4 regions of the Methylobacterium mesophilicum SR1.6/6 genome follow, and region 2 is predicted to be linked to each of the others. Evidence: riboswitches for the same ligand, from Rfam matches in the RefSeq annotation. Region 2 holds a riboswitch; each other region holds the start of a gene.

Region 1 (4,667 bases), 1.7 Mb from region 2:
AGCGTCCAGCGCGAGATCGACCGGTCGGACGGCCGCGTGACGAGCGCCTACGACACCGGGATCACCGGTTGGGATCCGAACCCGGAGGCCGCGCAATCGAGCTTCGAGGATCCGCAGCTCACCGCCCTGCAGGCGCCGCTCACCAGCGCGATGCTTGATCTCAACGCGCGTACGTTGAAGTGGCCCGTACCCAACATGCGCTACGAGCTCCTCAACAACGCCGTGAACCGCGGCTGGTCCTGGGGGTCCGGGCGTCAGGCTCCGGAGGTGCTCTCGAACCTCAAGGGCGCGCTCGCCCTCGACGGGCGCCTGCGCGTCCTCGTCGCCCACGGCTTCACCGATCTCGTGACCCCCTACTACGCTTCGAAGCTGCTGCTCGCGCAGGTTCCCGCCTACGCCGCCGGCCGCCTCAGCCTTTCGGTCTACCCGGGCGGGCACATGTTCTACACGCGGCCGGATTCACGCACGGCATTCCGGACGGACGTGGAGCGGCTCTACGCGGACGCTGTCCGAGCGCGCGACGCCGAGAGCGCGCCGGCCGAGCGTTCCGCGGACCGGCCCTGAAGCCCGCCGGAATTTAAAGCGAAGCTGAGGGCCTCCGCGAATAGCGACAGATCCTCGGCCACCAAGGCAAGCGCGCCGGGTTACTTCAGCACGAGGCCGGCTGCCGGAATCGGGGCCATGCGGTCGTCGGCCCGGGCGGGCAGGAGAGTCGCCGCACGCGTGGCCGGCGAGCCAGGTCCCGTCGATCGAGGTCCTCGCCGGCCCGAAGCACGATCCGCGACATCGTCCCGATGGCGCCGCCCGGCGCAGACCCTGGATCCTGCGCAGGATTCCACCGCGTCTCCGTTGTGCGGAGGCTGTCATGCGTCTACAACGGTCCCGTGACGGTGCCCCGGCGACGGGGTGAAAAGGGAATGCGGTGAGGGGTGCGAACCTCGAATCCGCGGCTGCCCCCGCAACTGTGAGCGGCGAGTGCCTGCCAGAGTGCCACCGGAGCGATCCGGGAAGGCGGCCGGCGCGCAGAGCCGCGAGCCAGGAGACCTGCCGTCACGACAGGATCCCGAAATGCCGCCGGTGGGGCGGCTGGAGACAGGCAGATGACCACTTCGACCCTCGCCCCCGCCGCCCTCGGCACCCGCGTCGCCGAACGTCCGGTCGCCGTCGCCCTCGCGGCCGTCCTGGGTCTCGGCCTGCTCTTCATGGTGGGCTTCTCGCCGGCGATCGCGTTCCACAACGCGGCGCACGATTTCCGCCATACGCAAAACTTCCCCTGCCACTGACGCCCGCGTCCCAGGGATGATCATCCGGCTTCTGTCGGCGGCTCTGGCCGCCGGCTTCATCGCGGCTGCCGTCGTGAGCGGTCTCGAACTCACGCTGACCTCGCCGCTGATCCTCGCCGCTGAGCGCTACGAGCATGCCGAGCCCTCCCATCAGGCCTCGAAGGCGCTGCCGATCGTGCTCGCCCATGGCGGGCACGAGCACGCCACGCCCGAGGCAGCGCCGGAATGGCAGCCCGCGGAGGGCCTGCCGCGCATGGCCTTCACAGCCCTGGCGACCCTGGTCGGCGGCGTCGGCTACGCCCTGCTGCTCGGCGCCGTGATGCTCGCCTGCGGCCGCGAGCCGACGCCGCCGACCTGCCTCGCCTTCGCGATCGCGGGCTTCGGCAGTGTCGCCCTGGCGCCGGGCCTCGGCCTGCCTCCCGAACTGCCCGGCAGCGAGGCCGCGCCCCTGGCTGCCCGTCAGGCGTGGTGGGTGATGACCGCGGCGGCGACCGGCATGGGACTCTACCTCATCGCGATCCGCCGCTCGCTCATCGCGATCCTGGGCGGCCTCGTCCTGCTGATCGCGCCGCACGTGGCCGGCGCGCCCCAGCCCCCGACGGGCGCCTCCGAGCTTCCGGCCGCCCTCGCCGCCCAGTTCGCGGCCCGCTCCCTGGCGATCAGCTTCGTCTTCTGGGTCATGATCGCGCTCGGGTTCGGCTGGGCGTGGCAGGCCTTCGCCCGCGACAACGCGCGGGGTTCTGCCCGTGCCTGAGACGATCCTGTATGTCTGCACCACCTGCCGCCGGGAGGGCGACGATCCGGACGGACCCCGCGCTGGCGCCCGCCTGCTCGATGCCCTGAGGGCGCGGGTCGGCGACGCGCAGCAACTGCGCATCGAGCCGGTGGAGTGCCTCTCCGTCTGTAAGCGGCCCTGTACGGTGGCGGTGGCGTCGGCCGGCCGGTGGACCTACGTGTATGGCGATATGGATCCCGCCGCCTCCGCCGAGACGATCCTCGGCGGCCTCGGCGCGTACGCCGCCACGACGGACGGCATCGTGCCGTGGCGCGAGCGCCCGGCGGCGTTTCGCACCGGCGTCATCGCCCGCATTCCCCCCTTCCCCGAGCCCCGCCCGCTCCCGGCCGGCACCCTGGAGGCCGCCGAATGACCATCGTGTCTAAGATCCCCTGCACCATCGTCACGGGGTTCCTGGGAGCCGGCAAGACCACCCTGGTTCGCCACGTGGTCGAGAACGCCAAGGGTCGCCGCCTCGCGATTCTGGTCAACGAGTTCGGCGATGTCGGCTTCGACAAGTCGTTCCTGGCGGCCTGCGGCGTCGAGGGCTGCACCGAGGACGCCATCGTCGAGCTGCCCAACGGCTGCATCTGTTGCACGGTGGCGGACGACTTCGTGCCCGCCCTCGAGACCCTGCTCGCGCGCGCCGAGCCGCCGGAGCACATCCTGATCGAGACCTCAGGTCTCGCCCTCCCCAAGCCGTTGGTTCAGGCCTTCCAATGGCCGGCGATCCGCTCGCGCGTGACGGTGGACGGCGTCGTCGCGGTGGTTGACGGGCCGGCGGTGGCGTCGGGCGCCTTCGCGGAGGATCCGGCGGCCCTGGAGGCCCAGCGTGCCGCCGATCAGTCGGTGGACCACGACAATCCGCTGGAGGAAGTGTTCGAGGATCAACTCCTCTGTGCCGACCTCGTGGTGCTCAACAAGGCCGACCTGATCGACGCGCCGACACGCGCCCGCGTCCGCGCCGAGGTGGAGGGCCATCTGCCCCGCGCCGTGAAGGTGGTCGAGACCGCGAACGGCGTCATCGATCCCCGGGTGCTGCTGGGTCTCGGTGCGGCGGCCGAGGACGATCTCGACGCGCGGCCTTCGCACCATGGCGAGGGCGAAGACCACGACCACGACGATTTCGAGACCGTGGCGTTGCCGATCCGCCCGGCAATCACGGCCGGTGACCTCGCGGCCCGTGTAGAGCGGGCGGCGGGGACGGACGGTGTGCTGCGGATCAAGGGGTTCGCGGAGGTTGAGGGCAAGGCGATGCGCCTCGTGGTGCAGGGGGTCGGACGCCGCGTCGTCCACCACTTCGACCGGCCCTGGCGGGCGGGCGAACCGCGCGACGGCACGCTCGTGGTGATCGGCTTGAAGGGCTTCGACCGGGACGCGGTCGCCGCGGCGCTCGCGGGATGATGTCCGTCGCGCGCGCCCGTTCGGATACGCTCTGAGGGGCCGCCGCGATGCATCTGGTGCGCATCGATTCCGTTTCCCTCGACGAGGGTGAGGCAGCTGTGGATCTCGGGCAGGAGCCCGGCGATCTCGTCGTCGTGTCCTTCACCGACACCGACCTGTCCGGGATCGTCCAGGCCCACGCGGCCGAGCCAGGGCTTCCGAGCCTGCGGCTGGCCAAGCTCGCCAAGCTTCGTCACCCGCTCTCGGTCGACCTCTACGTGGATCGGGTGGTGACGCGGGCGAAGGTCGTGGTGATCCGCTGCCTCGGCGGCCTGGATTACTGGCGCTACGGGATCGAGCGCTGCGCCGAGGCCGCCCGTGCACACGGTGTCGTGCTGGCGGTGCTGCCCGGCGACGACCGCCCCGACCCGCGGCTCGCCCCCTTCTCGACCGACCCGGACTTCGCCGACCGCCTCGATGGCTACTTCCGCGCCGGGGGCATCGACAATCTGCGGCGGATGCTGCGGATGCTGGCCGCTCGAACCGGTTCCGGCCACGCGGTCGAGCCACCGCAGCCGCTGCCGCGCGGGTTTGCCTGGTGTGCGGGCTGCGGCGTCCTGCCCGTCGACGTCGCTCTCGCCGCGGCCGGTTCGGCGGTTCCGCTCGCAGCGTCGTCGGCCGCGCCGATGGCCCTGCTGCTGGTCTACCGCTCCGCCGTGCTCGGCGGCGACACCGCACCCTTCGTCGCGCTCACGGCCGCGCTGCGCGCCCGCGGGATCGGCGTCCTGGCGATGGCGGTGTCGAGCCTGAAGGAACCGGAGGCCGCCGCCGCGGTGGCCGACGCCGTCCGGAGGCGCCGGCCCGATCTGGTGATCGCCGCCACGGCGTTCTCGGCCCGCGAGGACGGCATCGACTTCGTCCTCGACGGCGCCGATTGCCCGGTGCTGCAGGCCTTCACCGTGGGGTCTCCGCAAGCGGCCTGGGCGTCGTCGGCCCGGGGCCTCGGCGCGGCTGATCTCGCCATGCAGGTGGCCCTACCCGAGTTCGACGGTCGTCTCTCCGGCTTCCCGATCTCCTTCAAGGAGGAGGCTCCTGAAATCGCTGGCTTCGCCGAGCGCCGGGCCGTCCCCTACGCCCCCGGAATCGGAGCGCTGGCGGACCGGGCCGCCGGCTGGCTGCGCCTCGCCGCCCGGCCCCCGGCCGCGCGCCGTGTCGCAATGGTCCTG
Region 2 (4,667 bases):
CGGACCGTCATCGGCCAGCCGACCCCCGCACCCTGGAACAGGGCGGCTATGTGGCGAGCCCGTTCGTCGCGGCCCATGCCGGCCAGCGGACGGCCTTCGAGGTTGGCTTGGCCGTGGCTTGGGGTAATCAGCCCCGCCAGGACGCGAAGGAGCGTGGTCTTGCCGGCCCCGTTCGGGCCCACCAGCCCGACGAAGCGGCCAGGCTGTAAGATCAGACCGATGTCCGAGAGGATGGTCCGGCCATCCAGCGTCACCAGGGCATCCTGCAGCCCGAGGCTCATGCCCGCCTCCCACGGCTGCGCAGAAGCAACACGATCAGGAACGGCGCCCCGACCAGAGCGGTCACCACGCCGAGCTTGAGTTCCGGCCGGGTGGCAAGCAGGCGCACGCCGATATCCGCCGCGAGGACCAGCACCGCCCCCGCGAGGCCGCTCGGCAGCAGGCATGCCCCAGGACGAGACCCGACGAGTGGCCGCATCAGATGCGGCACGACGAGGCCGTCGAACCCGAAGCTCTCCTCCGGCTTGAGGTTCGGGTTGCCGAAGAAGTTGGACGCCGGGAAGTTCTGGTAGAGCTGGCTGAGGGTCGGTGCCTTGAATCCCGTGCCCACGCTACCCTTCAGGCGCGTCTCGGTGCCGGGCAGGATGTAGCTCGGCGCGACGCGGAACGTGGTGGCGGGCCCGAACTGGTCGTTCTCGTCGTGGCGGATGTTGGCCACGAGCGCGGCGCGGTCGAAGGGCGTCAGTTGCACCTCGCCGTAGCCCGCCGTGTTGCCGTTGCGCGCCTTGAGGGTGCCGGCACCGAACGCGTTCGGATCGTTCGTCAGCAGGCTCTCCTCGTCGCGCTGCGCCCCGAACAGGACGAGGTTGCCGGGCGAGAGAAGGTAGTCGCCGCGGTACTCGTAGCGCAGGCGCTCGCCGAGGCCGGTCGTCGGTTGGATGGCGAACGGGTCGTACTCGTTCTGCTGCTGGCGGTTGAACAGGTTCGAGTAGTTGATCGCGAAGATGTTGTGAAAGCCGACGATGGGCGTCCATTCGGCCTCGTTGCGGGTGAAGAGCTGCTGCACGTCGGCGGCGCTGCGGACCGCGGACGGAAATGCCGGGAAGGTGCTGAAGTCCGTACCGGTGAACAGCAGGCGCGAGTTGATGAACCGCGTGGTCGAGTTGACCCGGAACGTGTCGGTGAACTGGTAGCCGAGCTTCGCCGAGACCGTCTCGTTGTCGTAGTAGTTCGGGTGGATCGGGCGGCCGAAGGGCACGAGGTCGCGCGGCGTGACGGGCGTCGCGGCTGCCCGGAAGTGCTGGATCGACACGGAGTAGTCGAAGCCGTCCTGCGCCCCGCTGATGCGGCCGAACTGGTTGAAGGTGCCGAACGATCCGCCCTCGGTCCGCAGGGTCACGCGCGTCGGTCCCTCGCCCCGCTTGGTCGTGAAGGAGATCACGCCGCCGATGGCGTCACTGCCGTAAAGGCCGCTCTGAGGCCCGCGCAGGACCTCGATGCGAGAGAGGTCGTCGGTCAGCAGCTGACCGAAGTCGAACGAGCCGTTCGAGTTCGAGGGGTCCGTGGCGTCGATGCCGTCGATCAGGACCTTGGTCTGGTTCGAGTTCGCGCCGCGGATGAACACCGATGTCTGCCCGCCGGGGCCGCCCGTCTGCACCACGTTGAGGCCGGGCACCTGTTGCAGGGCGTCCGGCACGGTGCGCCGCTGCTGGTCTTCGAGCACGCGGTCGGTCAGGACCGTGACGCTCGATCCCGTGGCGGCGATGGGCGTCGGCAGTCCGGTAGCGGAAACCGAGATCTCGGAGAGGCTGACCGCCGCCTCGGCCGCAGCCGCTTGCCGGGGGGCATCGGCGAAGGGAGCGGCCACCTGCTGGGCCAGGACCGGCGAGGCGGAGAGAACCACGCTGCCGATGCAGGACGAAACGAGCGCACGCCTGAGCGCGGGAGAGATGAAGCAGGACACGGGACGGCCTCGGGGGACGGCTGTGGCACGTCACCGCGAACGAGGCCTCGGCGGCCGCGTCCTCAAGGGAACCACGGCGCCGCGACACCTCCCAGGACACCCCGCCCGGCAAGCTCCGCGTGTGACCACGGCTGACGGCAGGTCTCCTGGCTCGCGGGTCGTCGCCCTCTCATCGTCTTCCCGGGCGAGGCCGCCCAGTGACGTCGTGATGAAGGACTCGCCGCTTACAGTTGCGGGGGCAGCCGCGGCATCGGCCGAGCCCTCACGGGCGTGACCTCACCACGTTCCCTTTTGATCCCCGAGGGGAACCGTCCCGTTCAAGCTAGGCTGCGGTGTCTCTATCCGTCAACGCATGAAAACAGGTTGTTGAGTCGTGTGTCTTCCGGGACGGATCGGTCGTTGTCCTAAGAGGTGCCCGTGAGTGGTCAGGGAGCATCTGCAGGTCTTACGTCGATACGGTCGAACCGGCCGAGGCGGTAGATCAGGAACGACAGGAGCCACGCCGCCGCGAAGAGGCCGACGATGCCGAAACCCAGCACGCCGAAATGGTCGTTGATCGCGGCCACCCGTTGCCAGAACCAGCCCTGGAGGTTGAGCTTGTCCGCCAGGAGGTTTAGCGCCTCCAGCGTGCCGACCACCAGCGCGACAGCCACCGAGACCAGAGTGATGGTGAGGTTATAGAACAGCTTCCGCATGGGCTGGACATAGGCCCAGCTGTAGGCGCCGAGCATCAGCACGCCATCGGTCGCGTCGATCAGGGTCATCCCAGCGGTGAACAGGGCCGGGAAGACAAGGATCGTCCAGAGGTCTGTGCCCTGGCTCGCCTGAGCGGCCGAGAGCCCGAAGAGGCTCACCTCCGTGGCGGTGTCGAAGCCGAGCGCGAAGAGCAGGCCCAGCGGGTACATGTGCCAGGAGCGCGTCACGAGGCGGAATAGCGGCCGCAGGATCCGGGCGAGCACGCCCTGGTTGGCGAGCAGCATGTCGAGGTCGGCCTCGACGTAGCGGCCGGTGCGCCGCACCTGTCGGAACGCGCGCCAGACGCCCACGAGGACGACGAGATTGACCAAGCCGATAAGGATGAGGAAGGCGGCCGAGACGCCGGTGCCGATCAGGCCGCCGAGTTCCCGGTAGCCTTCCGAGGCCGTGATCAGGCTGGTCGCGGCCAGCGCCACCGCGGCCGCGGCCACCACCACGACGGTGGAATGGCCGAGCGCGAACCAGAAGCCGACCGAGACCGGCCGCTGGCCCGCCTGCATCAGCTTGCGGGTGACGTTGTCGATGGCGGCGATGTGGTCGGGATCGACCGCGTGCCGTAGCCCGAAGACGTAGGCCAGCAGCGCGGTCGAGAGCAGGGCCGGCTGCCCCGCGAACAGGCTATAGGCCCAGGACCAAGCCGCGATGTTGGCCGCAATCAGGACGAGGTAGAGCAGACCGATACGGCGCCGGACGACGCCGGGTGCTGCGTCTTTGGATAGGACCATCCCTTTTATCATCCCCTATCCGTCCGACCTTGCCACGGCCACGCCACGGCGGCTTGCCGGGGCCCCGTCTCCCGCCTGCCCACCGGGTCGATGCACCTCCCGGCCAATGCTTGAGCGGCGCAGGAGCCTTTGCGCGTCTGCCGATGTCCAGATCACCCCGCCGCGCGGCTTTTGCACGGCACGGCGCGTCAGTTCAGTCGCGACGGCCTGGGCGGAGCGCCCCTGGTCTCGCATGATGGCTTCCAGCAGGGGCATCATGCCGACGACGTAGCGATGCGCCCGAGCCATCGAAGCACTCCGTCCGGCATCGCCGCATCGTTTGGGTCGGGCGCCATCACCGACCAGAGCCGGTATCGCGCGCTTCGCGGAGGCGTTCGCGATGACGCCGGATCGATGACGAGGCATCAGAACCGTCCGGCGATGGTGAGGCGCACGGCGGTGGGCTCGACCGGGTGGAACACTCGGTCGATCAGCCCCTCGGCGGGCTCGCCAGGCAAGCGCGAGACGTAGGCGTAGGTGATCTGGTCGGATTTGCTGTTCGTCAGATTCAATACGTCCAGGGAGACGCTGACGCCGTTCTCGAAGGCGTAGCCAACCCGGCCGTTGAAGAGCGCGGTCGGGCGCGAGCGGATGGAGTTGTCCTCGATCAGCGGCCGTGGCCCGAAGTAACGGAAGCGCAGGGAGCCGAACCAGCCGAGCGGCTCGCCGAATGTGATGCCCGCCGAGGCGATGGTGGTGGGAGCTTCCGGGACCCGGTTGCCCACCGGGTCGTAGTCAGAGAAGCGGGCATTGGTGATGGTCAGGTCGCCCTCCAGCGAGAGCCATGACGTCACCGCGTAGCGGTTGGTCCATTCCACGCCGAAGCGGCGGGTCGGGCGGCTCGGTTCGGTCGTGCCGGTGTCGCCCTGGAACAGGTTCTCCGATGCGAAGTCGAGCCGGAACAGGGCGAGGCTCGTCTCCAGCCCGGCGATGGAGCGGTTGCGCAGGCCGATCTCGTAGCCCGTGGAGGGCACGAGGAATGGCGAGCGTGTGGTGTTGAACAGCGACGACGTCGGATCGACGGTGGCGGTCACGCCGCGCACGTCGTTCGAGTGGAAGCCGCCGCCGTAGTTCACGTAGAGTTCGGTGTCGAACCACGGGCCCAGGACGAGGCCGAGCTTCGGGTTCACGATGGCGTCCCGCGCCTTCCCAGAATTGGCGGGCGTGTCGGAGACGACGCTCGC
Region 3 (4,667 bases), 1.3 Mb from region 2:
CGCCGGATCATCGATCTGGTCGATCAGCCGGCCCATCACCACCGGCAACTCGCCGCGGGTGATCCGCCGCGGCGGCTCGGTCATCGCGGTGGCGACATCCGCGCCCGCGGCCGATGCACCCTCCCCGTCGTTCACAAGTGGCAGGCGTGCGGACGTGGCCTCGGCCTCGCGCTTGGCCTTGCCGGGCACGACGTCCGCTTCGAGTTCGGCCTCGCTGCCGTAGATCGCACGCCAGCCCGGGGCGCGGATGACGCTGCCTGAAACGGCAAACCGCTTCGCGCCCAGCGGCGTCCCGACCTCGGCCGTGACGGTCGTTCGGGCGTCGATGCCGTCGGGCAGGTGGGCGGCGAGAAAGGCCTTCGCGACGAGTTCCCACAACCGGAACTGGTCGGCCGAAAGCCGGCTGCGCTCCGGCACCTTGCGCAGGGGCACGATGGCATGGTGCTCGCCCGGGTCCTTGACGTAGTGCCCCTTCGCCCCGCGTCGGATCAGGGGCACCTCGCCTCCCGGACTGACGTCGCGCATGTCGGTCAGCACGGTCGCGATGGCGGCGACGATCGCGGCGGCATCACCCGCCTGCCCGTCCGGCAGGTACTCGGACTCCGTGCGCGGGTAGCTGAGGTAACCCTGGTCGTACAGCTCCTGAGCGAGCCCTGCCGTGTGCTGCGGGTCCCAGCCGAACCGCTTGGCGCAGCGCCGCGCCAGGGTGTCCTTGGAGAACAGACGAGGGGGCGCGCGGCGCACGTCCTTGTGCGCGACCGCCAGGGGGCCCGACCAGGTCGTGGCCGCCTGCCGGATCGTCTCGGCGATGGCCGCGTCGAAGATCCGATCCTTGGGGGCGTGCCACAGCGTCAGTTCGGCACCGGATTGCGTGCTCAGGTGCAGGGCGACCTTGAAGAAGTCCTGCGGCACGAAGGAGCGGATGCGCGCCTCCAGGTCGGCCAGAATGGCGAGGGTGGGCGTCTGCACGCCACCGAAGCGCCAGGGTTCCCGGAACTCGGGCGGGCGCAGGCGCAGCGAGATGGCCCGGGTGCCGTTCAGCCCGAGGTGGTAGTCCTCGTACTGCCTGCACAGCGCTTCGAGGTAGGCGGCGTAGTCGCGCTCGCCCGAGCCGACTTCCTTGGCCAGGGCCGCGAAGGCGCGCCGGATCGAGACATCGTCGAGCGCGCCGAGCTTGATCCGGTCGACGCGGCCACGCCAGCCGAGGTGCTCCAGCACCTCCCAGGCGATCATGGAACCCTCGCGCCCGGGATCGGTCGCGATGATCACGCGCTCGACGCCGCTCAGCGCCTGCCGGATGGCGGCGATCTTCGGCTCGTGCGATTGCCCGGACCGGTTCGTGCCGCAACTGACCGGGATCGTGGCGAGCGTGATGGGCAGCGCATCGAAGCGCCAGGGCTTCCACTCGGGTCGGATACTGCCCGGCTCTTCGGCGGACAGCAGGTGCCCCTCGGCGGCCACGCAGACGGTGTTCGGTGAGCGGAAGAAGCGCTGCAGCTGCCGCATCGCCGAGGGTTTCTCGAAGAAGAACAGCGTGCGGCCGGAACGTGAAGGTGACATGTCGCTGCCCACGGTAGCGCCCGCCGCGCCCGACCACGAGTTCACATTTTGTTCCATAGCGGCCTCGCATGCAACCGGCTCGGCTCAAGAACGTCGCGGCGCGATCTCGGTCAGCGCACCGCGTGCAAGGAAAGACAGGTGGCTGTCCGGTTTGCGGCCGCAAGCGGCCCGTCCGTTTCCAGACTCAGCTGGTGGAGAAGCGGACGGTCGCCACTCTCAATCTCATCGCCCGGGGTGGCGGCGACAGAGCCTTCGTGCGGTCTTGAGCGCTCACACTGCTCAAGAGCATGGGTTCCGCGGCTGGCTGCGCGGTTGCCGCCCGCTCGAACCGGCCGGGCGGCAATGACCGAAGACGACGACGGTGATCGCCCTAGCGCGTCCGGGCCCGCGCATGTCGACGACCTGTCTGGCAGGGAAGCCGCGCAGGCCGCGCGCCGCGTTCGGCCATTCGTCGCACCGGGCGACCTCACCGAACTGTGGCGGCTGTGGGCCGTTGCCGCGTGACCAGCACAGATGAGGTCACGATGTCGAATCCCGCGAAGGGTCAGTCCGGTGACGGCCAGCACCATGCGACGCGGAGCGCACAGGAGCAGAAGACGGCCGAGGTCCAAGCGGCCGGAAGCGCCAAGGCCGATGCCGGCCATCCTGTGGTGATGGAGGGTGGGAAAGCCGAGACGCCGACGGAGGGCAGAGGCCATCCGAAATCGGCCGCGTCCAACGCACCGTCCGGCGCAACCAGCGACGCCGCCACGAGCACGGCGACGGCGGGCAAGGCCGAGAAGGAAGCCGCGGCGGCGGCAGGTGCCGACAAGGATCAGCACGGTCGCGGGCATCGCAAGGCTGAATAGCGGGACTGCACGCAGCGGGAGCGGCCGGCCACTCCCACAAGGCGCGCTCCCGAACGCAGCCAAAAGGGCACACGTCACAGGAACGCGCTTCGTCGCGTTGACGAAGCTTTGGCCGATCACCTAGCCTGACTGTGACGGTTCCCCTCGGGGATCAAAAGGGAACGCGGTGAGGAGCCTGCTCCAAGGCCGCGGCTGCCCCCGCAACTGTAAGCGGCGAGCCCAGCACCACCGCGTCACTGGATGAGACCCATCCGGGAAGACGGTGCGAGGGCGGCGACCCGCGAGCCAGGAGACCTGCCGTCAGCCGTGGTCACACGCGAAACGCGCCGGGCGGGGTGTCCTGGTGGGTGTCGAGACAGCCGCGCTGACGCGGTTGTCTCGGACTTGTTCGCGGTGACGTGCCACTGCCGTTGCCGAGGCTCCCGTGTTCCACCGTCAAACCGGCCGACGGCTCTCGACCTTGTCGGGCCTCGGCCTCGCCGCACTCGCATCAGCGGCTGTAGCCCAGGACCGATCCACGTCGCGTGCGGCGACCACCGAGGCGACGCTGGAGGAGATCTCGGTCACGGCGGAGACCGCCGCGGCCATGGCTCCGCAAGCCGGTCCGTCCGCGAGCGCAGGCTATGTCGGAGGCACGACCGGCATCGGCGGGATCAGCACACCGGTGGACTCCGCCAGTTCCGGCGTCATCACGGGTGCGCAGGTCAACAGCCGCCCCGTGACCCGCCCCGGCGAGGTGCTGGAGGCGGTGCCGGGGCTGATCGTCACACAGCACTCGGGCGAGGGCAAAGCCAATCAGTTTTTCCTGCGCGGCTTCAACCTCGACCACGGCACCGACATCGCGCTGTTCCTCGACGGCATGCCGCTCAACATGCGCACCCACGCCCACGGCCAGGGCTACGCCGACATCAACTTCCTCATCCCCGAGCTTGTCGGTGCCGTGGAATTCCACAAGGGGCCGTATTTCGTGCGCGACGGCGATTTCGCCTCCGCGGGCTCGGTGCGGATCGACTACCTCGACGCGACACCCAGGAACGTCGCCCTCACATCGATCGGCAGCTTCGGCTACAAGCGCGCCCTGTCGATCACCACCGTGCCGCTGGGCGAGGGCAACCTGCTCCTGGCTGGCGAGGCGCAGGTCTATGACGGCCCGTGGGTCGTCCCGGACGCGCTGCGCAAGATCAACGGGGTGGCCCGCTACAGCCAGGGCACACCGCTCGACGGCTTCTCGATCACCGGCATGGCCTACGCAGCCCGGTGGACGGCGACCAACCAGATCCCCGAGCGCGCCGTCGTCTCTGGCCTCATCAGCCGCTACGGCACGATCAATCCCGCGGATGGCGGAGACACCTCGCGCTTCTCGCTCTCGGGCAAGTTCAGTGCGACGGACGATACGGGCGTGACGCGGGCCTCGGCCTACATCATCCGGTCCCAGCTGAACCTGTTCAACGATTTCACCTACTTCCTCAACGACCCGGTCAATGGCGACCAGTTCCACCAGCTCGATCAACGCATTATCGGCGGCGGCGAGGCCCTGCACATCTTCCAGGGCGACCTGTTCGGGCGCCCGATGGAGAACGAGATCGGCGTGCAGACGCGGACCGACTCGATCCGTGTCGGTCTGTTCAACACCACGAACCGGCAGTACCGTTCCGGGGTGCTCGACGATCGCGTGCTGGAGACGAGCGGGGCCTTCTACTTCGACAACCGGGTCCGCTGGACCGACTGGCTGCGCACCTCGATCGGCTTCCGCGCGGACGGCTACTCCGCCAGCGTCGTCTCGGACACGCCGGCCAATTCCGGCCAAGCGCGGGACGGCATCGTCAACCCGAAGCTCGGCCTGACGCTCGGGCCGTGGTTCGACACCGAACTCTACGTGAATTACGGCGGCGGCTTCCACTCGAACGACGTGCGCGGCGTGACCGCCACCGTCGACCCGACGTCGTCGCTGTTCAACACCACCCGCTCGCCGTTCCTGGTGCCGTCCACGGGCTACGAGGTCGGGCTGCGCAACCGCTCCATCGCCGGTCTGGAGACGAGCCTCGCCCTGTTCCGGCTCGACTTCGCCTCGGAGAACCTGTTCCAGGGCGACACCGGCACGACGGAGCCGAGTCGCCCGACCCGGCGCTTCGGTGTCGAGTGGACGAACCGCTACGCCGTAACGCCCTGGCTGTCGCTGGAGGGGGACCTGACGATCACCAACGCCCGGTTCTCGGACTACGATCCGGTCGGCAACCGCGTGCCCGAGGCGCCCACCAC
Region 4 (4,667 bases), 340 kb from region 2:
CCGATATGGGCCGCGTGGGCGCGCAGCTGGTGCGTGCGGCCGGTGACCGGCTTGAACGACAGCCAGGACAGCTTCTGGGCGGCCTGATCGACCATGGCGTAGTAGGTCAGCGCGTGGCTCGCGCCCTCGTCGCCGTGCTTGGCGACCCGCATCCGCGCGTCGGCGTCGGTGGGCTCCTCCTTGGCGAGGTAGGTGGAGACGCGTCCCTGCCGGACCCGCGGCACGCCCGCGGTGAGCGCCCAGTAGATCTTCCGCGCCGCCCGCGACCGGAAGCTCTTGGCCAGCGTCGCGGCGGCGAGCCGGGTCTTGGCGATGATCAGGCAGCCGGCCGTGTCCTTGTCCAGCCGGTGGACGAGGCGCGGCTTCTGGCCGTCCGGACCCGTGAGGGCGGCGAGCAGGCCGTCGACGTGCCGGACCGTCCCCGACCCGCCCTGGACCGCGAGGCCGAAGGGCTTGTTGAGGATCATCATGTCGGCGTCCTCGTAGAGGATCAGCGACCGGATGAAGGCGGCGTCGTCCTGCTCCCGGGCGGCGCTGCGCGGCCGCTCGGTGGGCTGGTCGAGGCGCAGCGGCGGCACGCGCACGCTCATGCCCGGCTCCAGCCGGTCGTTCGGCTTGGCGCGCTTGCCGTCGACCCGCAATTCGCCCTTGCGGACGATGGTCTGCACGCGGGTGAAGGGCAGGAGCGGGAAGCGGGCGGTGAGGAAGCGGTCGATCCGCATCCCGGCCTCGTCCGGCTCGACGGTCAGGGTCTGCACGCCGGAGGCGAGGGTCGCGGAGGCGGCGGCGCGCTGCTCGCGCCGGGTCGGACCGGGCGCGGGGGCAGAGGCGAGGGCCGGGGAGGGGGCCGCCGAGCGCTTGGCCGGCGGCCGGCCGCCGGGCTTGCCCGCCGCGGCGTCGCGCGGTGCGGCCGCCCGTCGCGGGCGGCTTCGGCGGCCGGCCGGCGCCGGGGCCGCAGCGGCCTGCGCGCCCCAGGGATCGCGCGCGCCGGCATCCTCGCCGCGGTTGCGGGCCGCGCGCTCGGCGGCGTCGCGGGCGCTGGTGCGCGGGCCCGTGCGGGCGCGGCCGTCGGCCTGGGCCTTGCCGCCCCTGAACTTGCTGGGGCTGGACTTGCCGGCCTGAGGCTTGCGCCCCGTCGGCCCGCCGCTTCTGGGAGGTCGTGTCGTCATGCTTCCGCCGGCACCCGTCTCCGCGTCGGACGGAGCGTCCGGGCGCATGGGCCGCGGCGTCGCGGACGTCCGGACCGATGGGATTGCCCGGCTGTAGCATCGCCCGCGCCGAGCGGCAAAGGCGGTGGGGCAGCCCGGTCCGTCAGGTCTCCGCGCGCCACGCGTCGCGGAGGCGGTCCTTCAGGCCGGCGGGGAAGAGGTCGGGACCGCCCGGCACGTCGAGCCCGTCCAGATCCCACCACCGCGCCATGCAGGCAGTGCCGGAATCCTCGTGGAAGACGAAGCGCTCCTGCCCGTCGAACCGTCCCGGCGGCAGGGCGACGGGGAACAGGAACAGCACCTCGTGCCCGACCTGCCCCTCGTGCGTGAAGATGTTCTCCATGACGCGGGGGCCGCCGAGCACCGAAACGGTGACGCCGAGCTCCTCCTGGAACTCCCGGATCAGGGCGCCCTCGACCCGCTCGCCGAACGCGACGCTGCCGCCGAGGGGCCGGACGCCTTTCAGCCGCCCGTCATCCGCGCGGACCTCCGCCACGAGCAGGCTGTTGCCGCGCCGGGGCAGACCCAGCGCTTTGACGCGAATCTCCGCAGGGGGCCGCCAGACCGTCATCCCGCACGGGCTAGCCCGTCGTCGGCGAGGCCGCAACGGCCCGGTGCCCCGCGCGCCGATCCACGGCAACAACCGGACACACGGTTGACGGCCCGCCCCGCTACGGCCAAGCTGTGCGCGACGGTTCCCCTCGGGGATCAAAAGGGAACGCTGTGAGGGGTTCGCCCCGAAGCCGCGGCTGCCCCCGCAACTGTAAGCGGCGAGCCCTTCACCACCACGTCACTGGGTCACCCCGGGAAGACGGTGCGAGGGCGGCGACCCGCGAGCCAGGAGACCTGCCGTCAGCCGTGGTCACACGCGAAACGCGCCGGGCGGGGTGTCCTGGCGGGTGTCGAGGCGACGCCAGTCCCGAGGGGAGGCGGCCGCCGAGGCCTCGTTCGCGGTGACGTGCCACAGCAAGCGCGCCCGCGACGCCGTTCCCCATGCCCGTCTCCGCCGTCCCGAACCCCTCGAGCCCTGTCGCAGGACGCCGTCGCGCGCCCGCACAGGCAGAGGCTACCAGACAGCGAGCGCATTGTAATGTTATTACAATGCTTGTAGGACGCGGGGGCCGGCGCGCGCCGCGCACGGACCGCTTTCCCCATGTCTCCATCGACCCATCGCTCCTGCCTCGGCGGGCGGGCCCCGCTCTGCGGCGTTCTCCTCGCGCTCCTCGCCAGTCCGGCCGCCGCACAGGAGGTGGTCACGCTGGATGAGCTGTCGGTCGCGGGCGCGGGCGGCGACCCGAGCCGCCTCCCGCCGAACGGGCTCAACCTGCGCACGCCTGACCGGACCGCGAGCCGCCTCGGCCTGACGCCGCTGGAGACGCCGGCCAGCCTCGACATCGTGTCGGGCGAGACCGCGCGGCTGCGCGGCCAGGACACGATCGCCGAGGCCGTGACCCAGGACGCGACCGGCATCACCACCATCGCGGCGCCCGGCAACGGCAACGGCGCGTTCACGTCCCGCGGCTTCGCCGGCCCGAACTCGATCCAGCAGCTCTACGACGGCACGCGCTTCTACGTCGGCGCCAACACCGTGACCTTCCCGTTCGACACGTGGAACGTCGAGCGGATCGAGGTGCTGCGCGGGCCGTCCTCGGTGCTCTACGGCGACGGCGCCATCGGCGGCGTCATCAACGTGGTGCCCAAGAAGCCGGTCTTCGTGCCGATCAACGCCGCCCGCGCGGTGATCGGCACCGACGGGGTCGCGCGGCTCGCCCTCGATTCCGGCGGCCCGCTGGGCCAGGCTGAGTACGGCGACACCTTCGCGTACCGCCTCAACGTCAGCGGCAACCGCGCCGACGGCTGGATGCGGCCGGAGGGCGATTTCCGCAACCTCGCGGTCTCCGCCGCCCTGCTGTTCCGGCCGAGCGCCGACCTCGCCTTCACCCTGAGCCACGATCTCGGCTACCAGGAGCCCGCCCGCTACTGGGGCACCCCGCTGGTCGAGGGACGGATCCCGGATCTCATCCGGTTCAACAACTACAACGTCCGCGACGCGAAGATCACCTGGGCCGACAACTGGACCCAGCTCAAGACCGAGTGGTCCCCCTCGGCCGACATCACGATCCGCAACACCGCCTACCGGCTGACCAGCCGGCGCCACTGGCTCGACGTCGAGCAGTACAGCTACAACCGCGGCACCGGGCTCGTGGACCGGGGCGACTACCTGGAGATCTACCACAGTCAGGAGCAGGTCGGAGACCGTCTCGACGCGACGTTCCGAGGCGACCTATTCGGCCTGCGCAACCAGTTCGTGGCCGGTTTCGACGTGAATCACATCGACTTCCGCCACACAAACAACTTCTACTTCGACCAGACCACGAGCGTGCCGCTTACCGGCTACGATCCGGGCCTCTTCCCGCAGAACGGCCGGGCGCGCCCGGCCTACGCGACGCAGACGAGCCAGGCCTCTGTCTTCGCCGAGGACCGGGTGATCCTGTCGGACAAGCTCTCGTTCCTCACGGGCGTGCGCCTCGACGTGCCGACGCTGAACCGCGAGGACCTGCAGACGGGATCGCGGTTCGAGAAGACCTATCGGGCGCTCGGCTACCGGTTCGGCCTCGTCTACAACCCGACGCCGGACAGCGCGCTCTACGCCCAGTACAGCTTCGCCACCGACCCGGTGAACAGCCTGATCACGCTGTCGCAGTCGCTGGCGGGCTTCAAGCTCGCGACCGGCGATCAGGTCGAGATCGGCGCCAAGGGGCTGGCCTTCGACGGCGCCCTCGAATGGACCGTCGCGGGCTACCGGATCGTCAAGGACAACCTGATCTCGGCGATCCCCGGCCAGCCGACGCTGTCCACGCAGGTGGGGAGCCAGTCCTCGCAGGGCTTCGAGCTGGCGCTTGGCTGGCGCTTCGCGCCGGGCTGGCGGCTCGACGGCAACCTCGCGCTCCTCCACGCGCAGTACGACCGGTTCGACCAGACGGTGAACGGCGCCACGGTCTCGTATGCCGGCAACCAGCCGATCGACGTGCCCGAGCGCGTGGCCAATCTCTGGCTGACCTGGGACGTCACCCGCGACTGGACCGCGCGGGTCGGGCTGCAGAATGTCGGGCAGGTCTACAGCGACTTCGGCAACACGGCGCGGCGCCCAGCCTACAACCTCGTCAACGTGGTCCTCGACCATCAGGTCACGGCGGAGTCGCGCCTGTCCGTGCGGGTCTACAACCTGTTCGACAAGGTCTACGCGATCTCGGGCAACGCCGTTAACGGGGTCGGGACCAACTGGCTGCTCGGGCGCCCGCGCTCGGTCGAGGTCGCCTACACGGTGACGTGGTGAGCCTGCCGCGCCGGCTCGGCAAGGCGGGACGGCGCTGGCTGCTCCTGTTCCACCGCTGGGCCGGGATCGCCGCGGGGCTGTTCTTCGCGCTGTGGATCGGCTCCGGGCTGGTGATGCTCTAC

What was found. Region 2 has a riboswitch for cobalamin ahead of MMSR116_RS32585 (TonB-dependent receptor). Riboswitches for the same ligand answer to the same signal wherever they lie in the genome.
Region 1: linked by a shared signal. The riboswitch ahead of MMSR116_RS15150 (CbtB domain-containing protein) and the one ahead of MMSR116_RS32585 (TonB-dependent receptor) in region 2 are both predicted to bind cobalamin.
Region 3: linked by a shared signal. The riboswitch ahead of MMSR116_RS29550 (TonB-dependent receptor) and the one ahead of MMSR116_RS32585 (TonB-dependent receptor) in region 2 are both predicted to bind cobalamin.
Region 4: linked by a shared signal. The riboswitch ahead of MMSR116_RS21805 (TonB-dependent receptor) and the one ahead of MMSR116_RS32585 (TonB-dependent receptor) in region 2 are both predicted to bind cobalamin.

Annotation. Positions count from the first base shown of each region.
Region 1 covers NZ_CP043538.1:3,183,220-3,187,886, reverse strand. Annotated here, with positions in the region: gene MMSR116_RS15155 (S10 family peptidase) at 1-564, shown strand, start outside; cobalamin riboswitch at 872-1,066, shown strand; gene MMSR116_RS15150 (CbtB domain-containing protein) at 1,101-1,283, shown strand; gene MMSR116_RS15145 (CbtA family protein) at 1,300-2,037, shown strand; gene MMSR116_RS15140 (DUF1636 domain-containing protein) at 2,030-2,431, shown strand; gene cobW (cobalamin biosynthesis protein CobW) at 2,428-3,462, shown strand; gene cobN (cobaltochelatase subunit CobN) at 3,510-4,667, shown strand, end outside.
Region 2 covers NZ_CP043538.1:4,919,278-4,923,944, reverse strand. Annotated here, with positions in the region: gene MMSR116_RS23340 (ABC transporter ATP-binding protein) at 1-281, opposite strand, end outside; gene MMSR116_RS23335 (iron chelate uptake ABC transporter family permease subunit) at 278-1,399, opposite strand; partial or broken gene MMSR116_RS32585 (TonB-dependent receptor) at 1,451-1,867, opposite strand; cobalamin riboswitch at 2,083-2,289, opposite strand; gene MMSR116_RS23330 (HoxN/HupN/NixA family nickel/cobalt transporter) at 2,389-3,444, opposite strand; gene MMSR116_RS23325 (TonB-dependent receptor) at 3,849-4,667, opposite strand, start outside.
Region 3 covers NZ_CP043538.1:6,195,037-6,199,703, reverse strand. Annotated here, with positions in the region: gene MMSR116_RS29560 (type IA DNA topoisomerase) at 1-1,560, opposite strand, end outside; gene MMSR116_RS29555 (hypothetical protein) at 2,085-2,408, shown strand; cobalamin riboswitch at 2,527-2,724, shown strand; gene MMSR116_RS29550 (TonB-dependent receptor) at 2,995-4,667, shown strand, end outside.
Region 4 covers NZ_CP043538.1:4,582,910-4,587,576, forward strand. Annotated here, with positions in the region: gene MMSR116_RS21795 (RluA family pseudouridine synthase) at 1-1,169, opposite strand, end outside; gene MMSR116_RS21800 (NUDIX hydrolase) at 1,312-1,779, opposite strand; cobalamin riboswitch at 1,884-2,076, shown strand; gene MMSR116_RS21805 (TonB-dependent receptor) at 2,362-4,545, shown strand; gene MMSR116_RS21810 (hypothetical protein) at 4,539-4,667, shown strand, end outside.